3 regions of the Paenarthrobacter sp. FR1 genome follow, and region 1 is predicted to be linked to each of the others. Evidence: riboswitches for the same ligand, from Rfam matches in the RefSeq annotation. Region 1 holds a riboswitch; each other region holds the start of a gene.
The links. A riboswitch is a leader RNA that binds a small molecule or an ion and turns the genes downstream of it on or off. The one in region 1 is predicted to bind glycine.
Positions count from the first base shown of each region.

Region 2: another riboswitch for glycine. It lies ahead of gcvP (aminomethyl-transferring glycine dehydrogenase); the one in region 1 lies ahead of gcvP (aminomethyl-transferring glycine dehydrogenase).
Region 3: another riboswitch for glycine. It lies ahead of cycA (D-serine/D-alanine/glycine transporter); the one in region 1 lies ahead of gcvP (aminomethyl-transferring glycine dehydrogenase).

Region 1 is NZ_JBPFSF010000005.1:373,734-379,283, reverse strand. It holds gene gcvT (glycine cleavage system aminomethyltransferase GcvT) at 1-707, opposite strand, end outside; gene gcvP (aminomethyl-transferring glycine dehydrogenase) at 719-3,565, opposite strand; glycine riboswitch at 3,715-3,813, opposite strand; gene ACR30Z_RS12820 (PucR family transcriptional regulator) at 3,888-5,378, opposite strand; gene ACR30Z_RS12815 (MFS transporter) at 5,544-5,550, shown strand, end outside.
Region 2 is NZ_JBPFSF010000015.1:2,652-8,201, reverse strand. It holds gene ACR30Z_RS21190 (sigma-70 family RNA polymerase sigma factor) at 1-448, shown strand, start outside; gene ACR30Z_RS21185 (MFS transporter) at 519-2,069, opposite strand; gene ACR30Z_RS21180 (TetR/AcrR family transcriptional regulator) at 2,144-2,683, shown strand; glycine riboswitch at 2,776-2,873, shown strand; gene gcvP (aminomethyl-transferring glycine dehydrogenase) at 3,036-5,550, shown strand, end outside.
Region 3 is NZ_JBPFSF010000014.1:51,820-57,369, reverse strand. It holds gene ACR30Z_RS20835 (FAD/NAD(P)-binding protein) at 1-1,464, shown strand, start outside; glycine riboswitch at 1,539-1,638, shown strand; gene cycA (D-serine/D-alanine/glycine transporter) at 1,783-3,243, shown strand; gene ACR30Z_RS20825 (ExeM/NucH family extracellular endonuclease) at 3,326-5,550, opposite strand, start outside.

The sequences.
Region 1 (5,550 bases):
AAGGAGTCCCGGGCGGCAAGGCCGGCGGGGATGAGTCCGTGGCCTTCGCCTGCTTCCAGGAGCGCTTCCCACAGACCGGGGGCGTCAACGTTCGGGATGTAGATCTCGAACCCGTCTTCTCCGGTGTACCCGGTGCGGGCCAAGAGCAGGTCCTCGCCGTTGATGGATACCTCAACTGCTGCGTAGTACTTCAGCTCCGTCACCAAGGAGTGCTGCTCACCAGGCACCAGTTTCAGCAGAATCGCCTCGGCGTTCGGGCCCTGCACGGCGATCAGCGAGGTGTCCGCCGAAGCGTCCTGAACCACGACGTCGAAACCGGCTGCCCGCTCCGCCAGCGCCGCTGCGACCACCTTGGCGTTGCCCGCATTGGGGACCACCAGGAAGTTATCGTCAGCGCGACGGTACGTAATGAGGTCGTCGATGATGCCGCCGTCGACGTTGCAGATCAGCGAATATTTGGCCTTGCCCACCGCAATCGCGGACAACTTGCCCGCCAAGGCGTAGTCCAGGAACGCTGCGGCCTCGGGACCGGTGACCCAGACTTCGCCCATGTGGGAGAGGTCGAAGAGGCCGGCTGCGTTGCGGACCGCGTGGTGCTCGGCGAGTTCGGACTCGTATTTGAGGGGCATCTGCCAGCCGCCGAAGTCCGTGAAGGAAGCGCCGGCCTTTTTGTGTTGCTCGTACAGAGCGGTGTAGTTCTCAGACATGTCAGGAGTCCTTAGTTTTCGAAGTCCGTGAGGGGCGGGCAGGAGCACACGAGGTTGCGGTCCCCCGCGGCACCGTCAATGCGGCCAACCGGCGGGAAGTACTTGTCCTGCTTGAGGTGGTGGACCGGGAAGGCGGCCTGCTCACGCGGGTAGTCGCGGTCCCAGGCGGAATTTACGACGGCGGCAGCCGTGTGCGGCGCGTTGCGCAGCGGCGACTTTTCAACAGTGAAATCGCCGGTGGCCACCTGCTCGATTTCGGCACGGATGGTGATCATGGCTTCAATGAAGCGATCGATCTCTGCCAGGTCCTCGGATTCGGTGGGTTCCACCATCAAGGTGCCTGCCACCGGGAAAGCCAGGGTGGGCGCGTGGAAGCCGAAGTCGATGAGGCGCTTGGCCACATCCTCGGCCGTGACACCCGTACGGGCTGTCAGCTCGCGGAGGTCCAGGATGCACTCGTGGGCAACAAGCCCGCCTTCGCCCGTGTACAGGATGGGGAAGTGCTCATCCAGCCGGGAAGCCACGTAGTTGGCGGCCAGCAGCGCGGACTTGGTTGCCTCGGTGAGCCCCTGGCCGCCCATGAGCTTCACGTACGCCCAGGAGATCGGAAGAACCCCGGCGGAACCGTAGCGGGAGGCCGAAATCGCGACGCCGCCTTCGGCAGATTCACTGTTCGCGTCACCGGGCATGAACGGGGCCAGGTGTGCCTTGGCTGCAACCGGACCAACGCCCGGACCGCCACCGCCGTGCGGGATGCAGAAAGTCTTGTGCAGGTTCAAGTGCGAGACATCGCCGCCGAACTTGCCCGGCTGGGCCAAGCCCACCAGCGCATTGAGGTTGGCGCCATCAACGTACACCTGGCCACCGGCTGCGTGGACCGCATCGCAGACTTCGCGGACGTCGGCGTCGTACACACCGTGCGTGGACGGGTAGGTGATCATGATGCAGGACAGGACGTCCTTGTTGGCCTCAATTTTGGCCTTCAGGTCATCGTGGTCGATCGTGCCATCGGACGCCGTCGCCACTACGACGACCTTCATGCCGGCCAACACGGCCGAGGCTGCGTTGGTGCCGTGAGCCGAGGCAGGGATGAGGCAGACGTTGCGCTGGTCATCGCCGTTGGACAGGTGGTAGCCGCGGATGGCCAGCAGGCCTGCGAGCTCACCCTGCGAACCGGCGTTCGGCTGGATGGACACCTGGTCGTAGCCGGTGATCTCAGTGAGGTCGGCTTCCAGGTCTTCGATCAGTTCGCGCCAACCCGCCGTCTGGTGGTCCGGAGCGAACGGGTGGATCGAGGCGAACTCCGGCCAGGAAATGGCTTCCATCTCCGCGGTGGCGTTCAGCTTCATGGTGCAGGAACCCAAGGGGATCATGGTGCGGTCCAGAGCGAGGTCCCGGTCGGACAGCTTGCGGATATAGCGCAACAGCTGCGTCTCGGAACGGTGCGTGTTGAACACCGGGTGCTGCAGGAAATCAGAGGTGCGGACTACGTCTGCGGGCAGCTCGAACCCGGAGGCGTCCCCCACCGGGCCGGCACCAAAGGCGACGGCCACCGAGGACAGGACCTCCGGCGTCGTGGTTTCATCAACCGAAACCCCCACGGTGTCGGCGTCGATGATCCGCAGGTTGATGCCGCGGGCTTCGGCGGCGGCGATGACCTTGTCTGCTTTGCCGGGGACGCGGACGGTGAGGGTGCCGAAGAAGGAATCTGAGACGAGCTCGCGACCAGCCTTCTGCAGCGCAGTGGCAAGGGTGCGGGCGTGGCCGTGGACGGTTTCGGCGATCGCCTTCAGGCCTTCAGGGCCGTGGTAGACCGCGTACATCGAAGCCACGATGGCGAGCAAGGCCTGGGCCGTGCAGATATTGGACGTGGCCTTTTCACGGCGGATGTGCTGCTCGCGGGTCTGCAGCGCGAGGCGGTAGGCGGGGACGCCGGCGTTGTCCTTGGAGACTCCGACGATGCGGCCCGGGAGCGTCCGCTCCATGCCTTCACGGACGGCCATGTAGGCCGCGTGCGGACCACCGAAGAACAGCGGAACACCGAAGCGCTGCGCAGTTCCGACGGCGATGTCTGCACCTTGTTCGCCCGGGGGCGTGATGAGGGTGAGCGCCAGCAAATCGGCGGCCACGGTGACCAGTGCGCCGCGTTCCTTCGCGTCGGAAATGACGCCGGAGTGGTCGAAAACCCGACCCGAAGCACCGGGCTGCTGGAGGACGACTCCGTTGATGTCGCCGTCGGGCAGACCGGCGGAGAGGTCCGCGACCTCCACCTCGAAGCCCAGCGCCTCAGCGCGGCCCTTCACGATGGCGATGGTCTGCGGAAGGAGGTCGGCGTCCAGGACAGTCTTGCCATCCTTGGCCGTCTTGTTCTTGTTGGCCCGGCGCATCAACAGCACGGCCTCGGCCACGGCGGTGGCTTCATCCAGCAGGGAAGCGTTGGCAACGGGCAGTCCCGTGAGGTCCTGCACCATGGTCTGGAAGTTCAGGAGCGCTTCAAGGCGACCTTGGGAAATTTCAGGCTGGTACGGCGTGTAGGCGGTGTACCAGGCCGGAGCTTCGAGGATATTGCGGCGGATGACCGGGGGCGTGACGGTGTCGTAGTAGCCCTGGCCGATCATCTGAACCGCGGTCTTGTTTTTGGAAGCAAGCTTGCGCAACTCGGCGAGGACCTGCACCTCGGTGAGGGCGTCCTGCAGCTTCAGGGCGGTGTCCTGGCGGATGGAATCGGGGACGGCGACGTCTACCAGGCCGTCGACAGAGTCGTAGCCGATGGCCTTGAGCATGGTGTCAACGTCGGCCTGGCGGCGGGCGCCGATGTGCCGGTCCGCGAAGGCGGTGGGGGTTGATTGAACAGTCAAGAGGAACTCCATGATTCAGGCGCCCAATGAGCGCCACGATGATGTGGGGTTCCTCCCCGCTCTGTATTGGACCTGAGAGATTCCGCAGGGATGGTTGCCTGCTTGCACCGTCGGTGAGCCCGGTTGCCCGGACTGCTTTCCAGAGTTGCCTAACCGCGGCGGTACATGGGCCTGAGAGATTCCTGGGGAGGATTTGCTCCTACGGCGCCTGACTGGATGTACCGGCAGGACTCTCCCGCCGCAGATCAAAAGCGTTGCATCACGTCAGTGACACGCTTCACACCATAGCGTGGGGTTTCGCAAAAGTGCAAGCAAGCGGCCCCTACCCGTGCATGGCCTCGTGGATCTGCAGCGCGAACCAGAGTTGCGCCACCGTGGAGGTTTCGCCCATGTCCAGGCCTGTCAGCTCACCAATTTTTCGGATCCGGTAGATGATGGTTTGCCGGTGCGCGAACAGCGCTGAAGCTGTCTTCTGCCACGATCGCTGCGAGTCCAAATACGTCCTCAAAGTGACAATGAGATCGCCATCCTGCCTCTGTTCATAATCGAAAATCGGCCCCAGCAACCGCCGGACCAGAGCCGTTCCTTCCTCGAAACCCGTCAAGCCCAACCATGAGGGCCCCTCCGCATACCGGGCGACGTCCAGCTTGTTCGCGCGGGCCGAACCGAGGGCCCAGAGGGATTCCTGCAGGGCACGCTGGATGTTGGCCACCGCAGCGGGGGCACTGATGCCCAGGGTGGCACTCCCGCCACAGTGGGCCAGGACGTCGTCGTCAACGTCGGCCGGGACCACCACGTGCAGCCGGGTATTCCGCATCAAGGTGACAGAGGCAACCCCGTGCCGCCACAGCTCGATATGCACCCCGGCCAGCCTGTCGCCGTCGTCCGCTTGAATCGAGGCGACCAGAAACCCAGCTGCCGGGACCCCGAAGGCCGCCAACCTGCTTTCCATCTCAGCCGCTCCCAGACGGCCGTCGAAGGCCTGAAGCAAGAACTCGCCCGCGGCCCGGTGCCGGCCTTCCAGCGACAGGACGATGCGCGAGAGCTGCAGTCCCAGCACGGTTGCGGCGTGCAGAAGTACGACGGCGTCCGGGTGCGGTTCGCTGTTGGGCAGCACCACCAAGAGCGCATTGGCATGGGTGGGAATGTCCATGGTCAGCACATGCCTGCCCCGGATTCGGTGCCACTGGAAGTTCTTCCCGGCAGGGGTCACCTGCCCCGACGACGGCGCCCAGGCATCAGCGAGGAACTCCGGGAGTGCCTTCCCATCGGGGTGCCAGGGATGGAGGCAGCGGCGATCCACGACGAACAGGTCCGCGTCCAACTCGGTCGCCAGCCGCTGAACGAGGCTCTGCCAATGGTCCTCGGAGGCACCTGCGGTGCGGAGCAGATCATAGACGCGCGCCGTCTGCCGGAGCCGACGCGACTCTTCGAGCAGCGAGGACTCCGCAACCGACCTGGCGATGGCGATGAACGGCAAGGGATACGGAATATTGACCAGGGGCAAGGGGAGCCGATCGCACGCCGCCAGGAATTCCGCGGTCAGGGTCGGCGCGTGCATCTTCTCTCCGATGGCCAGGGCGCTGGCACCGCTGTCCATCAGGGCCTCCGCGAGCGCCACTTGCCCGTCTGCGTCGGCGGGAATCGAGAGACCATTGGTCATCATGAGTTCGCCGCCCGTGACCCACTCCCAGAGCCGGGGCAGGTCCGAGGTGTGAGCCCAGGTGATGCGGTTATCCATTCCTGCCGAGCCGGCCAGGATTGTCAGGCCCAGCTGCGGTTCGGCGACGAGTTCAGCGACGGTGATTGCCATTGCTACGGCTACCCTTCTCATGCATTTGGCAGTTTTTAGACACTTGTCTAAGCACCCCCGCCATTTGTAGTCAATGTACTTCTATCCTCCGTGACCTGCATCACCAAGACTTCAATTACATACTTCCCCTGCTCAACGATGAGCACTCACGAGAGAGGGTTTGCAATGAGCG
Region 2 (5,550 bases), on a different contig from region 1:
CGAGGCAGCCATGGCCGATGCTGCACGGACCCTGACCTCGCTCGACGAGGTTGTGGTGGACACTGTGGCGTCGACTGCTGAATCGCCGGAACACTCCGTCCTGGCCGACGAGCGCATCAAGTACCTTCGGGCCGCCGTCGAGGCCTTGCCTGAAAAGATGCGCTTCGTGATCCAGGAGATCTACCTGGCTGGGCGGTCCGTTAAGGAGCTCGCCGAGGAGCTGGGTTCCACCCATGCCGCAGTGTCGCAGCAGCGGGCCGAGGGAATCCGACTCATGCGCGACGGCCTGGCCGCCCACTACGCCGACACGCCGGATCAGGTCTTCGAACCTGAATCGAGGATCACCGCGCGGCGTCGGAATGATTATCTTTCCGCGCTGGCCACGGCGACCACCGGAGGGATCACCCGCGGCCTGGGCCTGGGCACTTCGCTCAACAGCGCCGTCTAGAACAGCGCCGTCCAGGCAAAGGAAGGCCGGGCCGCTGAGCGACCCGGCCTTTCGGTTTTTGGCACCAGTACTACTGCGCCTTCGGCACACGCCGGAGTACGACGGCGGCAAGCACTGCCGCTCCAGCCATCAGGACCAGCCCAATCGCCGCAGTGATGTGGACGCCGGATTCGAAAGCGACCCGGGCGGCGGCGGTGAGTGCTTCCGACAAAGGAGCCGGGAGCGCGGAGGCTGCATCAACAGCGCCTGCCAGTGTTTCCCCGGACTTCCCTGCGGCTTCGGTGGAGACGCCGTCCGGAATGATGAGGTTGTGCTGGTAGGACGCGGTGAGGATGGAGCCCAGCACGGCCGTTCCCAGCAGTGAACCCAGCTCGTAGCCGGTCTCGGAGATGGCCGATGCCGCGCCGGACTTGGCTGCCGGAACGGATGCAAGGATGAGGTCGTTGGAGATGGTCTCCGCTGCACCCACACCCACGGCCAGTACCGTCAGGGCTGACAGCAGGAAGACCGGGCCGCTGCCGTGGTCGCCCACGACGGCAATCAGGTACCCCACGGCGCTCAGCGTCAGTCCGCCGGCCACGACGAATCCTGGCCGCACGCGCTTGACCAACGGCACCACCAGCAGACCTGCGATCACTGTTGCCAAGAGTGCCGGAATCATGGCGATACCTGCCTCCATGGGGGACTGCCCCTCCACCAGTTGCAGGTGCTGTGCGAAGAAGTAGATGAAGCCCGTCATGGAGAACAGGGACAGCACGTTGGCTACGATTGCCGTGCTGAAGACCTTGTTCTTGAACAGGCTGACGTCCAGCATGGGGTTGTCGATCCTCTGCTGCCGACGGACGAAGAGGACACCCATCACCAATCCGAAGAGCATGAAGGCTGCGGCGGATGCCCCGAATCCGTGGACGGCGAATTCCTTGATGCCGTAGACGAACGGCGCCATGGTGAACACCGACAGGGCAATGCTCGGCACATCCACGCGGCCCGGGTTGGCGTCCTTGGACTCCGGAATCAGGACCCGGCCAAAGGCGAGGAGCGGCAGCAGGAGGAAGGTTGCCACCAGGAAGACGGCGCCCCACCAGAAGTGTTCCACCAGCCAACCGCCGAAGATCGGGCCCAAGGCAGCGCCTCCGGAGAAGCCGGCAGCCCAGACTGCGATCGCGAGCCGGCGCCGGTTGGGATCGGTGAAGATGTTCCGGATCAGGGACAACGTGGACGGCATCAGCATTGCGCCGAAGACGCCAAGGGCGGCGCGGCCGGCTATGAGCCATTCAGCGGAAGGCGCGAACGCCGTAGCAGCCGAAACCGCCGCGAAGCCGGTGCTGCCGATCAGGAGCAGCCGTCGTCGTCCTACCCTGTCGCCGAGGTTGCCCATGGAGACGAGGAGTGCGGCCAGCACCAGCGGATAAGCGTCGACGATCCACAGAAGCTGCACGCCACCTACGTCCAGGGAGCGGGCAATTTCCGGCAGGGCGAACGTGAGCGCGGTGTTGTCGACGGCCACCAGCAGCACCGGGAACATCAGGAGTGCAAGGGCCGTCCAGTCGCGCCACGGTGCTGCCGGGCCCTTGGTGGGCTGAGCGGAACGGGGTGCTTGGGTTGAGGACGGCGAGAACATGGTTCTTACTGTACCGTCCAGACGGTATAGTTTCAAATAGGTCCCCCAGCAAGCCTTTAGGGAATGATGTACACATGCCACGAAAACCAGTTGCCCGGGACGCCGTCCTGGATGCCTACGAAGCCCTCCTTATCGAGGTAGGGGAGCGCGCCGCCACGCTTGACGCCGTCGCCAAGCGGGCAGGGGTGTCCAAGGGTGGGCTGCTCTACCACTTCCCCAACAAGGAAGCCCTGATCGGCGCCCTGTTGGAGCGCCTGGATCTGTTGGCAAAGGAAGACATCGAACAGATGAAGGCTGCGCCGGACGGTTCAGCCGCATACTTCATCCGCTCCTCGCTATGGGCCGGTACTCCCATGGACCGCGCTTTCGTAGCCGCCACCCGCCTGGCCGAGGTAGCCCATGAAGAGACCAGGCGCAGGTTCGCCGGCATCCAGCAACAGTGGCTGGACGTCCTGGCGGAGGACGTTGGCCCGGAAGTCGCGAAGGCCGTCAGTTACATGGGCGACGGCCTGTATTTCAACGCAATGTTTGAGGGCGGTCAGGGAGACGGCAACGCCGGGCGGGAGGCCGACGTCGAGATCCTGCTGGGAGTCTTGGACCGCCTGCGGAAGTAGCGGGACATCCATTTGCGGCGGCGCCCGCCGCGTAGGACAATTAACCCTTGTGGCCTGCCCTGATCGGGGCCGCGTACAACTGAACATGCCTTTGATCTGCGGCGGGAGAGTCCTGCAAGCACGTGATGCAGGCGCCGTAGGAGCAAACCCTCCCCAGGAATCTCTCAGGCCCACGCACCGCCGCGGCGAGGCAACTCTGGAAAGCAGCAGACGTCCCAGGACGTTGTGCTCACCGACGGTGCAAGCGTGTTTGTTCAAACAACGCGCGGAAACTCTCAGGTCCAATACAGAGCGGGGAGGAACCCGAGCCACTGTGGCGTACCCAACGCCGCCCAAGTATTGGAGTTCCTTCGTGACGGTTAGTTCTGCCTCCACCACCTTCGTCGATCGGCATATCGGCGCCCGCCGCCAGGCCGACATTGAGACCATGCTCAAGTCCGTCGGCTACGACACCGTCGATTCGCTGGTCGACACCGCCGTTCCGAACGACATCCGCCAGGACGTCGCCCTCACCTTGCAGAACGCGCTGAGCGAAGTTGAGGTCCTTGCCGAGCTGCGCAAGCTCGCCTCCAAGAACAAGACGGCCGTCCAGATGATCGGCCAGGGCTACTACGACACCGTCACCCCGCCGGTCATCCGCCGCAACATCCTTGAATCCCCGGCCTGGTACACCGCTTACACCCCGTACCAGCCCGAAATCTCGCAGGGCCGCCTTGAAGCACTCCTGAACTTCCAGACCATGGTGCAGGACCTCGTTGGCCTGCCGATCGCCAACGCCTCCCTGCTGGACGAAGCAACCGCCGTGGCCGAAGCCGTCCTCATGATGCGCCGCGCCAACAAGAACAAGGCCGTGCAGGACGGCAAGACTGTGCTCGACGCAGACTGCCTGCCGCAGACCATCGCCATCGTGAAGGGGCGCGCCGAGGCTCTCGGCTTCGAGGTTGAGGTTGCCGATCTTTCCGCTGGCCTTCCGGAAGGTGCCATCAACGGCGTCGTCCTCCAGCAGCCCGGTGTTTCCGGCCGCGTCTTCGACCACTCCGCCGTCATTGCCGAAGCTAAGGAACGCGGTGCCCTGGTCACCGTTGCCGCCGACCTCCTTTCCCTGACGCTCATCACCCCTCCTGGTGAGCAGGGCGCCGACATCGCTGTGGGTTCCGCCCAGCGCCTGGGTGTTCCGCTGTTCTTCGGCGGCCCGCACGCCGCCTACATGGCCGTCCAGAAGGGCCTCGAGCGTTCCATGCCGGGCCGCTTGGTGGGCGTTTCCAAGGACGACGCCGGTGTCCCCGCCTACCGCTTGGCGTTGCAGACCCGCGAACAGCACATCCGCCGCGAAAAGGCCACGTCCAACATCTGCACCGCGCAGGCGCTGCTGGCCATCGTCGCTTCGATGTACGCCGTCTACCACGGCCCCGAAGGCCTGAAAGCGATCGCCGAGACCGCCCACAGCCACGCCCGCACGCTCGCAGCGTCCCTGAAGGCTGCCGGCGTCGAGGTCCTCCACGGTTCGTTCTTCGACACCATCACCGTCCGCGTCCCGGGCAAGGCAGCAGAGATCGTCGCCGCCGCCGAGGCCAAGGGCATCAACCTGCGTGGCGTCGACGCTGATTTGGTGGGCATCTCTGTAGACGAGACGACGACGGCGGCGGTTGTGGCCGACGTCGCGGGCGTGTTTGGCGCTTCGGTCACCGAAGCCGCTGAGGGCTTTGCACTCGAAGGTTCCGTTGAGCGCACCAGCGAGTTCATGCAGCACCCGGTATTCAACACCCACCGCTCCGAAACCCAGCTCCTGCGCTACATCCGCAAGCTCTCTGACCGCGACCTCGCGCTGGACCGCACCATGATCCCGCTCGGTTCCTGCACCATGAAGCTCAACGCCACTGCCGAGATGGAAGCCATTTCCTGGCCGGAGTTCGCCTCCATCCACCCGTTCGCTCCGGATTCCCAGACCGAGGGCTGGCGTGAGCTCATCAGCGACCTCGAAGCCCAGCTGACCGAAATCACGGGCTACGACCAAGTCTCCATCCAGCCCAACGCCGGTTCCCAGGGCGAGCTCGCGGGCCTGCTGGCCATCCGCGGCTACCACCTCTCCAACGGCGACGACCAGCGCAACGTCTGCCTCATCCCCGCCTCCGCGCACGGCACCAACGCAGCCTCGGCTGTGCTGGCCGGGATGAAGGTCGTGGTGGTGGCCACAGCTCCCGATGGCACCATCGACCATGTTGACCTCAAGAACAAGATCGAAGCCCACCGCGACGCCCTATCGGCCATCATGATCACCTACCCGTCCACGCACGGTGTCTACGACGCCGACGTCCGCGAAGTCTGCGATGCCATCCACGAGGCCGGCGGCCAGGTCTACATCGACGGCGCCAACCTCAACGCGCTCGTGGGCCTGGCCCAGCCGGGCAAGTTCGGCGGCGACGTATCGCACCTGAACCTGCACAAAACCTTCTGCATCCCGCACGGTGGCGGCGGACCCGGCGTTGGCCCGGTCGCAGCCAAGGCGCACCTCGCGCCGTTCATGCCCGGTGACGCAGCATCCTGGACCGAAGGCAACGACGTCCCGATCTCGGCATCACGATTCGGTTCCGCCGGTGTCCTCCCGATCTCCTGGGCCTACGTAAAGCTCATGGGCGGCCAGGGCCTCACCGAAGCCACCAAGTCCGCGCTGCTGGCCGCCAACTACATCGCTTCCCGCCTCAACGACCACTTCCCGGTGCTCTACACAGGTGAAGGTGGCCTCGTAGCCCACGAGTGCATCCTGGACCTCCGTGAACTGACCGCAAAGACCGGCGTCACCGCCGAAGACGTGGCTAAGCGCCTCATCGACTTCGGCTTCCACGCTCCCACCCTGGCCTTCCCGGTAG
Region 3 (5,550 bases), on a different contig from region 1:
GAAAAGGAAGACGGGTTCGACGTCGAACTTGCCAACGGTGCCAGGCTCACCGTCGGCTCCGTGGTCCTCGCGTTGGGCCACATCGAGTCCCGACTGAATCCCGAGCAGCGGTCCTTCAAGAGCGCGGCCGACGAACAGGGCCTGCTCTACTTCCCGCCGGCTCCGCCGGCCGATGTTGACTGGCAGGCAGTGCCGGACAATGAGCCGGTGCTGGTCCGCGGCATGGGCTTGAACTTCTTCGACGTCATGGGCCAGTTGACGGAGGGCCGTGGCGGCAAGTTCGTCGAGGCCGGTTCACCCGGCGCCGGTGTGCTTGAGTACCGGGCCTCGGGCCGGGAGCCGAAGATCATCGCTGCCTCCCGCCGGGGAACGCCGTATCGGGCCAAAGCGGGGCTGGCAGGCTACTATCCCAGCAGCATCACCATGCGGTACCTGACGGAAGATGCCGTTGACCGGTTCCGGGCGGCGGGAATCCAGCCCGGCTTCGATCACGACCTGTGGCCCTTGCTGCACCGCGATGCGCTCTGGGCCTATTACACAACATTGGCCCGATCCCAGCCCACGGCAATCAAGGATCCGGAACAGTTCCTCGCAGACCTTGAGGACGCGCTCCAACCCCATGCGCACACCACTGCCAAGTGGGAAAGCGATGTGGGGGACCTCGTGGAAAAGCACGTTGTTGCCTCCCGCCGACTGAATCTCCGGGGTTTGGCAGCACCGCTCGCCGGCCGGACATTCGCCTCCAGACGAGAGTTGGATGTGGCCATCACTGCTTACCTGGACGATGATGCGCGGCGATCGGCATTGGGTGAGGCCGACCCCGTGAAGATGGCCATCGGTGCCCTCCACACCGGACGGGCAATCCTTAAATCCGTGGTGGCTGACGGTGGAATTACGGACGAATCATGGCTGGCGGGTTTGCGCGGCTGGTTCGAGTCGTTCGTCGAGGGGCTGGCCAGCGGAGCGCCTGCACTTCGGTCGGAGCAGTTGGCCGCCTTGGCGCGTGCCGGCGTCGTGAGTTTTGTGGGACCAGACCCCAAGTTCAGCGTGGACCGGGGCGCGAAAGTGTTCCGGGCGGTGTCGCCGTGGGTCCATGATGCGCCCGTGGAAGCACGGACGCTCGTGGAGGCAATGTCGCCTGCCAACAGGGTGGGCATCAACCTCTCGCCGCTGCTGGAACAGCTCATGGCCGACGGACTGGTGCGTACCAAGATCATGATGGGGGTGGAGGGCACACCCATGCAGACCACGGGCCTGGATGTGGAGCCCCACCCTTATCGGCCATTGGCGGCGAACGGATCCATCACCAAGAACTTGTACGTCCTGGGCCTCCAGTTGTCTGCGTCCCAGTGGGGGACCGCCATCGCTGCGGAGGCGCGCCCGCTCACCGGACCGGCGTACGCCAGCGGACAGCGGACGCTGCGCGATGCCGATGAGATCGCCCGTAGCATTCTGGGCCGCTAGCGACGCGGGGTTGCGACTGCCTCCAGCCTTCGTTACTGTGTGAGCTGCATCACCCACTAGGGTGTGCGCGCTTTTGATCTGCGGCGGGAGAGTCCTGCCCGGTACATCCCGTCAGGCGCCGTAGGAGCAAACCCTCCCCAGGAATCTCTCAGGCCCATGTACCGCCGCGGCGAGGCAACTCTGGAAAGCAGTCCGGCTACCGGGCTCACCGAAGGTGCAAGCAGGCCAACGCCTGCGGAAACTCTCAGGTCCACGTACAGAGCGGGGAGGAACCCGAATCAACGTGGCACCCCGTGCCGCCTGAACGATGGAGTTCCTTTGACGATTCAGCGCCCACCTTCCAGCGATTCACCCCACCTTGAGCGTCAGCTCAGCAACCGCCACATCCAGCTCATCGCCATCGGCGGAGCTATTGGTACCGGCCTCTTCATGGGGTCCGGCAAGACCATTTCAGCGGCTGGTCCGTCCGTCATTTTCGTGTACATGATCATCGGCTTCATGCTCTTCTTCGTCATGCGTGCCATGGGCGAGCTGCTGCTGAGCAACCTGAACTACAAGTCCTTCAGCGACTTCGCCGCCGACCTGCTGGGGCCGTGGGCCGGCTTCTTCACCGGCTGGACGTACTGGTTCTGCTGGGTCATTACGGGCATCGCGGACGTGATCGCGATTGCCGGGTACTCCCAGGAACTTTGGCCATCCCTGCCGCTCTGGGTGCCGGGCCTGATCACCATCGGCATCCTCCTTCTCCTCAACCTGGCCACCGTGAAGGCTTTCGGTGAGACGGAGTTCTGGTTCGCGCTCATCAAGATCGTGGCCATCGCGGCCCTCATCATTGTTGGCCTGTTCATGATCTTCAGCGGCTTCCAGTCCGATGCCGGACCGGCCAGCTTCACCAACCTGTGGAGCCATGGCGGCTTCTTCCCCAACGAGTTCATGGGCTTCGTGGCAGGCTTCCAGATCGCAGTGTTCGCGTTCGTGGGCATCGAACTGGTGGGCACCACCGCCGCTGAGGCCAAGGACCCGGAGAAGAACCTTCCCAAGGCCATCAACTCGATTCCCATCCGGGTGCTGCTGTTCTACGTAGGTGCCCTCATTATCCTGATGTCCGTCACTCCGTGGACCCAGTTCGCCGCCGGGCACAGCCCGTTCATCGCCATGTTCTCGCTCGCCGGTCTTGGGGCAGCGGCCACCGTGGTGAACCTGGTGGTGCTCACATCGGCCATGTCCTCGGCCAACTCCGGCATTTACTCCACGTCCCGCATGGTGTTCGGCCTCGCCCAGGAGGGCGACGCGCCCAAGGTGTTCGGCGCCCTCTCCGGACGCAAAGTACCCCGCAACGCCCTGTTCCTGTCCTGCGTCCTGCTGCTGTCCGGCGTCGTCCTCATGTACGCCGGTTCGGACATCGGCAAGGCGTTCGACATGGTGACCACCGTGTCCGCAGTGTGCTTCGTCTTCGTATGGTCGATCATCCTGGCCAGCTACCTTGCATTCCGGAAACGTCGTCCGCACCTGCACCAATCCTCGGCGTTCAAGATGCCCGGTGGCGTGGTGATGGTGTGGGTGGTGTTCGCGTTCTTCGCTTTCGTGCTCTGGGCCTTGACTACCCAGCCGGACACCCTCGCAGCGCTCCTGGCCACGCCTGTGTGGTTCCTCATTCTTGGAGTTGCCTGGTTCATCCTGCGCCGCCGCCCCGCCCACCTGGCACGCTACGCGGCGTTCCAAGCGGAGCTGCAGCGGGACGCAGAGCGCGTCCAGGAACCGGAGCCCGCAACCAAGTAATGCACGCCTGAACAACAAGAAGCAGGGCCCTTCACGCTGGCTGCGTGAAGGGCCCTGCTTATGTGGCCTTAGCCGGGAATGGTCAGCCCCTCAGGCACTTTTGGTACTCCAACCATGCGAAGGCGTACCGCAGCCAGCCCACAATGTCGTACCACTTGGACGGCTTGACTGGCGGGGTGCACTGCGGCGGGTTCGGACCGCTCGTGGCCACCTTCACCAGAGTCTTCACCACGGTTCCACTCTCGACGGCGGTCAGCACCAGGGTGCCGGTGCCGGCGGCTGCCGCCGCGGGGACCTTGAGGTTCACCGTGGCCGCACCAGCTGTGACCGGGACGGAGCCCAGCGCAACGGCCGCGCCCTGGCCGTCCACGAAGACGGCGTTGAGCGACGCGTTGGCCGGGCTGCCGATCGATGTCAGGTTGAGCTTGGACACGGCCAGCGTGATGGACTCTCCGGCCTTGACCTCGGCAGCAGTGGAGTTGGCTACAGCAACGGAGCGGCGCGCGAAGTCCGGTGACACCGGGTTATGTTCCCTCAGGTACTTGATCCACGCATCGCGATCCACCAAGCCGGTGTCCTTCGTGTTGGCGCCTTCCTTGAAGACCCGGAAGTTGTCACCACCGGTGGCCAGGAAGCTGAAGGTTCCGATCCTGTACTGCTTGGCGGGATCGATCACGGCGCCGTTCACCCAAATACCGGTGATTCGGTCTCCTGCGGGGCGGGCAGCATCGTAGGTGTAGTTGACGTTCTTGGACACCCCCAACTGCTGGTAGGGGCGGCTGGGAATGGTCCCGTCAGCGTTGGTCTGCCACTGCTGCTCCAAAAGGGTCTTGAACTGCGCGCCCGTGAGCGACGTGGTCCACAGGTTGTTCACGAACGGCAGGACCGCGTTGGCCTCGGCGTACGTGATGGTCCCGTCCGGTGCGTAGTAAAGCTCGTTACGCAGTCCGCCCGGGTTCACGACGCCGATCTCCGCCGCACCCAGTTCGGGAGCCTTAAGCGTGTCCACCAGGGAGTCCGCCACGAGGTTGCCCAGCGTGGACTCGCTCGCGCGATCATCCCGCTTGGGGGCGCCGCCCGCCGGGTCCGGGGTGAAGGCCGTGGTGATATCAGCGGTCACCGCACCGACCGGCTGGTTGCCGATCTCCGCTGCCTGGGCAAGGGCTTTGTCCACGATGGTCTTCACTGCCGCCACCCGCGGGTAGGCAGCAACGAGGCTTTCGGAGGTCTCGGTGGTCCGGTCCACGATCGCGGCCTTGTACGCCGTCACCGATTTGGTGACGGTGTCTACCGTGAGGGTCACACTGCCCACGTTTTCGCCGTAGTTGCCGGTCTGGACGATAGGACGGGTCTTGCCCGTGGGCTGTCCGTTTCCGTCCAGTACCGGGGCATCCCAGGCGTATTCCTTGTGCGTGTGGCCGGTGAAGATCGCCGCGACGTCAGGGGTGGTCTGGTTGACCAGCTTGGCGAAGGGGCCACCGGCTGCAACTTCCTGCTCCAGCGTGGCACCCTCAGGCGTGCCGGAAGCGGCGCCGTCGTGGTTCTCCACAATGATCAGGTCTGCCAGGTTCTCAGCCTTGATTTTTGCAGCCACCCGGTTGATGGCTTCCACGGGGTCCCCGAACTCAAGATCGGCAATTCCGGCCGGAGTTACCAGGGAGGGAACTTCCTGGGTGACCGTGCCGATAATCGCCACGCGCATGCCGTTCATGTCCAGCACCTTGTACTCCGGCATGACCGGCGTGGTGGTGCCCTTCTGGTAAACGTTCGCGCCCAAGTAGGCGAACTTCGCGTTGGTGCCGTCGGCGACGACGCGGTCGCGCAGGTCCTGCCAGCCGCCGTCGAATTCGTGGTTGCCCACGGCGGAAGCCTGCAGTTCCAGCGCGTTCAGGACGTCAATGGTGGGCTGGTCCTTCGCCACGGACGAAGCGAAGAGGGAAGCGCCGATGTTGTCGCCTGCGGAGATGAAGGCGGTAGCGCCAGGGGCGGCCGCTGCCCGGAGCTTCTCAACGGTGCCCGCGAAGAGCACGGTGTTGGAGTCGATCCGGCCGTGGAAATCGTTGATGCCCAGGAACTGCAGGTCAACGTTTGAGGGTGCTTCCGCGGTCAGATTCAGGCCCACCACCACGGGGTCGTGGTCGCTGGCCCGGAACTCGTCACCGGCATAGTAGTTGGTCACATTGTTGTTATACCTGCTGTACTCCAGCGCAACGGACTCCACGGAGTTGATGTTCCAAATGTCGGTTCCGGTCACCACCTTGTGGGCCGCCGGGGATGCCAGGATGTGGTCCAGGGAACCCACCATGC